Linked DNA regions of Pedosphaera parvula Ellin514. The protein of the gene in region 2 interacts with the protein of the main gene of each other region in a pairwise test. Links are inferred from orthologs where the notes say so. Each region holds a gene or a part of one and is shown on either strand. Other genes may lie near its edges. The genes, in order: recA and dprA.

The links.
Region 1: the proteins of dprA (region 2) and recA interact in binary tests that used the Bacillus subtilis proteins (3 or more experiments, as listed by UniProt). The link is inferred for Pedosphaera parvula Ellin514 from one-to-one orthologs.

Annotation. Positions count from the first base shown.
Region 1 is NZ_ABOX02000009.1:82,138-85,455, forward strand. What follows is about bases 1-2,995. They hold recA (recombinase RecA), read right to left. Parts: upstream 2,086-2,995; coding sequence 916-2,085; downstream 1-915. Other genes in these bases: infC (translation initiation factor IF-3), read right to left, coding at 1-650. In the rest of the region: CFLAV_RS09235 (hypothetical protein), read right to left, coding at 3,193-3,318. UniProt on the Bacillus subtilis protein: Multifunctional protein involved in homologous recombination, DNA repair and competence.
Region 2 is NZ_ABOX02000016.1:49,865-53,051, forward strand. Bases 304-3,167 are described here. They hold dprA (DNA-processing protein DprA), read left to right. Parts: upstream 304-1,255; coding sequence 1,256-2,080; downstream 2,081-3,167. Other genes in these bases: CFLAV_RS14295 (recombinase family protein), read right to left, coding at 304-1,231; CFLAV_RS14305 (cysteine desulfurase-like protein), read right to left, coding at 2,084-3,167. Also shown: more of CFLAV_RS14295, read right to left, coding at 1-303; more of CFLAV_RS14305, read right to left, coding at 3,168-3,187. UniProt on the Bacillus subtilis protein: Protein that helps load RecA onto ssDNA during transformation. Binds cooperatively to circular ssDNA, is able to bridge different segments of DNA. Favors the loading of RecA onto SsbA- or SsbB-coated ssDNA and formation of RecA-DNA filaments.

The DNA.
Region 1 (3,318 bases), on a different replicon or contig from region 2:
TTGTCTTCGGGTGCTGATTCTTCCATCTCCTCTGAGTCAGTGTCTGGCTCGTCCTCAGCAACCTTGCGATCCTCCGGCTCCCGAGGATTCTTTGCCCGTTTATTGCGGGGCAGGGGACTCAACATCAAGTTAATCGCCTTGCCAATCAGTTTGGGATTGGCATCAGGATGACCATAGGGAGTAACCTCCTTGATCATCTTATTGATGAGCTGAAAGCCGTATTCCGTGTGGGCCATCTCGCGACCACGAAACTTCAGAACCACCTTTACCTTCATGTCTTCACAGAGGAAGTCCACGGCATGGTTCAATTTTACACCAAAATCATGCGGATCAATCTTCGGGCTAAGCTGAATTTCCTTAACCTTATTAGCGTGCTGGTGCTTCTTGGATTCCTTATCCTTCTTGGCCTGTTCATAACGAAACTTGCCGAAATCCACCAACCGGCACACAGGTGGTGTCGCATTCGGGGCAATTTCCACCAAATCCACTGTGTTCGCCCGCGCCATGTTCAACGCGTCGGACAGGGATAAAATACCAAGTTGCTTACCATCCACTCCAATGACTCGCACTTCGCGGGCACGGATTTTCCCGTTAACCCTGGCAAATGACGCGGAAGGAGGAGAATGACGTGGAGGAAACGGGCGGCTCAAGACACCCTCGCCGGTTGAAACTTATTCATGCAGTTCGTAAACAATCTAAAAAACAGGCTCCATGCCTGGCTGAACTCAGCATCAGTAATAAAGCGTCTAAACCTCAAACCTGCAAGCAAATAATCATCACTTTTAGGATGGGGTATCAACCCCGTGCCGCCTCCCTCAGGAATTCCAGTTCTGCCGCTAGAAGTTTGGAGATTGCGAACAATCTCCAAACCTTCTGTTAAAGCTTCCCCCATGGTGCCCGTTCTTTTCCTTACGGTTAAGCCGCCTTGGCAACTTCCGGCTTGGCCGCCTCAGTGGTCACGCCACTGCGCTTCGCCATAATGGCCTCAACGATCTTTTTCGCCAACTCCGGCTTCTCCGCCAACGCCCGCTGCGCCGCTTCCTTGCCCTGGCCGATCAAATCACCCGCGAACTGCAACCACGCACCCTTCTTATCCACCACGCCATTCTCGATACCCACATCCAGAATGCTCCCTTCCTTGTTGATGCCGTGATTATAAATAATGTCAAACTCCGTCTCTGAGAACGGCGGCGCCACCTTGTTCTTCACCACTTTCACCTTCACATGGTTGCCAATCGCATTCCCCGCCGCGTCTTTCAGCGTATCCTTGCGGCGAATATCCAACCGCACGCTCGCATAAAATTTCAGCGCCTTCCCGCCCGGCGTCGTTTCCGGATTGCCGAACATCACGCCCACCTTTTCACGCAATTGATTCGTGAAAACGCACGTCGTCTTCGACTTGTTCAAAATCGCCGTCAATTTCCGCAAGCCCTGGCTCATCAAACGCGCCTGCATACCCATCGTCGCCATCCCCATCTCGCCTTCCAACTCAGCCTTCGGCACCAATGCCGCCACCGAGTCGATCACGATTACATCCAGCGCATTCGACCGCGCCAATGTCTCACAAATCGTCAACGCCTCTTCACCACAGTCCGGTTGCGACACCAGCAAATCATCCAGGTTCACACCCAGCTTCTTCGCGTAACCCGGGTCCAACGCATGCTCCGCGTCGATGAACGCTGCCAATCCGCCCATCTTTTGCGCATTCGCAATCACGTGCAACATCAACGTCGTCTTACCCGAAGATTCCGGTCCGTAAATCTCCACCACGCGACCCCGCGGCAAACCACCCACACCCAGCGCCAGATCCAATCCCAACGCACCTGTCGGAATCACCTCAATCGCTTGATGCGCGTTCGCCTCACCCAGCCGCATGATGCTGCCCTCGCCATACGATTTGATGATTGTTGAAAGCGCCGCTTCCAGATCGCGTTGCCGCGTCGGCGAAATTACCCGTGCTGTTGCTTCAGCACCGTCCGCCTTCGCAACGCGCTCCGCTTTGTCCGGCTTTTCAGCAGAACGTTCCGAAGCCGCCTTCACAGTTTTTTCCACCTTGTCACTCTTCTCAGTAGTTTTAGTCGCCATAATAAAATAAAATTGTTAACCGTCGTTTACTGCCGTTAAGTGCCGTTAGCTGCCGCTTGTCTGTTTAATTTGCTTCCAAACCACGTCCGCACCAGCCGCCATCCGGCACGAATAAATTCTAAAATCTTGGGGAATGCACCCGCTCCTCAGACACTCAAATATCTCGTTCAAGGAGAACATAATCATTCTTCAAAACCCCTTTCCAGTCAATCTCTCACACCCATAAACTTCCGGCCAAAACGACCTTTTTTCCATGCCAAAATCAGATTCATTTTCCTCTCAGCAACCCAGCCATTCCGCCCATCATCTCCCCACCTCCCTCAGCCCTCAGCCAGAAAATCATTACACCATCAATATGACAGAGGGGGTTGGACATACACAGTCCAACCCCCTCCAAGCTCTTGAAACTATCTTCCATTGACTATCAACCACTTACACCAAATCTCCAAAAATAACTGCACCCGCCCAGCAACAGGAGGCGGATTTCCCACATTCGAAGTTCAGTTGCCTCCACTCGCGCACGCGACCCGCAAATAAAAAAAACACGCGCCAGCAATCAATTAATCGGTAGGGAAGTGTTGCGCGCTTCCCTGACACGGCCCTCGACGTTCATCCTCCATGTGCCTCCATTCGTTTACACGGCCCGCGATCCAAGTCCCCGCGCCAGCAATCAATAAACCGGTGGAATGAGGCTGGTGCCCGTGTGGAATGGTGCCAGTCCGGAAGGACCCCGGAATTCTAGCCCCGTCGGTGACACTGTTTGGTCCATCGAGCCAATCCGCGGCCGCAGCCTGCGATCCAATCACTCGCCCTCCCGTGAGTTCAACACGAATATTTTGAACTGCACATAATCAATTGTTGAGTTCCCGCGTTTCCTTGCGCCATCCTCCATCCTCGCTCCAATCACTTCACAGCTACCTCCGCCAGGAGCGAACAGCCAACGGCCTCGGCGCAGCCTTCCACACCTCTCCCGTCCAAAACTCCACCATCCCTTTTTCATCAAGCCGCGCACCGACATCTACCGACCGCCGCTTCGTCGAAGCACGCCCGCGCCGATTAGATGGAATCGCACCTAAACTTGAAGGGCATCTCGTGTGCTGTCGTTTTTCACAATTGAGCTTTCTTCCTCGAAAGTGAGTAGAGAAGTAACAGGAGCGCGCTCCCTCCAATTCCAAATAACACCAAAAATGTCGCTCGTTTTTTATTGCTGCCGACTGGTTGAGCCTCCTCGTT
Region 2 (3,187 bases):
TCACGGCAATCAGCCTATCACGTCTGGCAGCCTTGTCTTCAATCTGGCCGTCTATCGTCCTCAGTTCAGTTTGAATTGAGTCGTCGGCTTTGCATTCACTCAAAAATGTGAGAGCCGTCTCACTTGTGAACATGTAATGCAAAAAGATGCGTTCGAGTTCATTCAGGTCCACCGATGTTGCGGGCTTACACAAGCCAAGAATTGAGTTGTGGCAGTATAGATACCGGTAAAGTTTGGAACCCCCTCCTTTGATTTTGCGTGTGCGGGTGATGCGAGTCATCGTGGAGCCACACTTTCCACACTTGCAAATACCTTTGAGCAACGACACATCTTTCAGCGAATGGCGGCCACGATAATGACGGCGTTCCTGCAACTTGGCTTGCACAGCATAAAAGTCCTTCTGTGGAATGATGGCTGGAAAGTAATTTTCAACGGGCTCGTCCAGCTTTGTATAGGTTCCAATCACGGCTTTGTCCGTGAGGATTCGGTGCAATGTGATGCGATGCCACTTTGATGCAGGCGTAGCTCCATTCGTAATCACCGGCACCTTTTGCGAGTTCATGGTTTGAGACAATCTCCAAATCCCAAGGCTTTCCTTCAAGTAGGCTGCGAAAATCTCTTTCACCACCTTGGCCTTCTTGGAAATCACAGACCACTTCTGGCCTTCACGTTTCAACCAACAAGGGGCCGGAATTTTAACAGCCTCCTTCGTTTCCACTATGCACCGTTTCTTGCGTGACCAAGCATCTTTGATGCGTTCCGATTTCATCCGGCTCTCGTCACCACCCCGGATAAGGTAGGTGGTAGCGACGATGAACTCGAACGGGTTTTTATTTATATAATCGTAGGAATAGACTTTGTCCTCCGTCACCAATCCAACGTCGATTCCTTGTCGTAGAATGTCGGTCAGCAGATGCGAGGCTTCCACGATGTTGTTTCGAGTTAGACGGTCCAAAGCCTCCACTACGAGCACCGTGCCTTTGGGAATTTTGTTCTCACGGACTGCGGCTAGAAAAACTCCAAGATTTCCACTGTCAGCATTCTTACCTCTGAAGGCTGAAAGACCAAGGTCCTTTACTGTCAGTGATTCATCCAAAAAAAGATTGTGGCGGCTACAGAATCCCTTCGTGCCCTCCAATTGACGAGCCAAGGAGAACCCCTCCTCTTGTTTCAATGAGCTGAAACGTATATAGCTGATTGCTTTTCGTCCCACCGTTGTCGTCGTTTTCATGGGGGGCATCATACGTTTTTACATATTGGAACACAATACGTACTCTATGTAAAAGGTCGTCTCTCGACCAAGGACAAGAATGGCGTCGCGTTGGTTGGCTCACGCCTGACCACGCATTACGGCCTCGAAATTGCACGCAAGCTCGCTTATCAACTCGCTTATATCGGCGTGACGGTCGTGAGCGGCGGCGCACGCGGCATCGATACCGCCGCGCATCAAGGGGCGCTCAGCGCGAAGGGTCGCACGATTGCTGTGCTCGGCACCGGCATCAACCTGGTTTTTCCACCTGAAAACGCAGACCTTTTTGAACGCATTGCTGCCAATGGCGCGGTGCTTTCACAATTTCCGTTCAACCGCAATGCAGACAAGCAGACGTTTCCCATTCGCAATCGCATCGTCGCCGGCATGACTCTCGGCACGGTCGTGGTTGAGGCAAACCTTACCAGTGGTGCCCTCATCACTGCCAACATGGCGGTGGAAGCCGGACGGCAGGTCTTCGCGGTGCCCGGCCGCATCGATTCCCCGCGCAGCAAAGGCTGTCACGAACTCATCAAGAAAGGCGCGAAGCTCTGCGAAGGGGCGGAAGACATCCTCAGCGAATTCGAATATCTATTTCCCTCCACAAATCGTCCACCCGGAGCGAGTGAAACCGGCGTGCTGCCCGCACTCAATCTTTCGGAGAACGAACAGAAAGTTTATGATGCCCTCAGCAACGAGGAATCGAACATCGACGAAATCATCCGTCACTCCGGCCTGCCCAGTTCCGCCGTGTCCGTAGCGCTCCTCGGCTTGGAAATGAAACGCCTCATCCGCCAATTGCCGGGCAAGATGTTTCTGCGGAATGCCTAATAATCAGGAGGCAATGCGACGCACACCGGCAATCAAGCGATCCACTTCGCCTTCGGTAGTGTAGCAGGCACATCCGGCTCGCACCAAGCCTTCACGTGTATGACCGAGGCGTTCGAGCACATTGGTGGCATAGAAATTCCCATTGGAAGCGAACACGCCATCCTGGGCCAACGCTCGCGCCACTTCTGCAGAAGGCTTCCCGGCAACGACGAATGAAACGGTCGGGGTGCGTGGCTGTCCGGGAGGTGGTCCGTAGCAGGTCACGCCTTTAATTTCACTTAACCCACTCCAAAGCCGCGCAAATAGAGCATCGCCTCGCGCGTGCAGTTCTGACATTGCCAGAACAAGCCGCTCCCGTCGCGTCGCACCTGAAGCCAGGGACGCCAAAAACTCCACGGCTGCACCGCCTCCAACAATGGCCTCGTGGTTCTGTGTTCCGGTTTCCATTCGTTCGGGAATTTCATTGGACGCCGGATCCAATTTGGGAACATCCAGCCAAGTCATCACTTCGGCGCGCGCATAAAGCACGCCGGCATGAGGTCCATAAAATTTGTAAGGGGAACAGGCCAGGAAATCACATTCCATGGCTTTCACATCAATCACACGATGAGCCGCAAAATGGACGGCATCCACAAAGCAAAGCGCGCCTTTGGCATGAGCAAGCTGCGCAGCATTGCGAACCGATGAAATGGTTCCCAGCGCATTGGAGGCAGCCCCGATTGCCACAAGGCGCGTCTTCGACGTCACTGCACGCTCAAGCTCGCTCCACACCAGTTCACCGGTCTTCACATCGAACGGCACCGAGCGGATGGTCACACCACGCTCCTTCGCCAAAGCGCGCCACGGAGCCACGTTGGCTTGATGATCCAGTTCCGTCACGACGATCTCATCGCCCGGCCCCCACGCACGTCCCAAACCGCGGGCAACGTGAAAGGTGATGGTGGTCATGTTATTGCCGAAGGCAACTTCGCGCGGAGAGGCATTGAAGAAATCTGCGAAGGCTTCGCGCGCGTTTGCAAGTGCCGCGTCGGTTTCCGTGCTGGTGGGAAAATTCCAATGAGTGTTCGCATTGTGGTGATAGAGATAATCCACCATGGCCTCCACTAC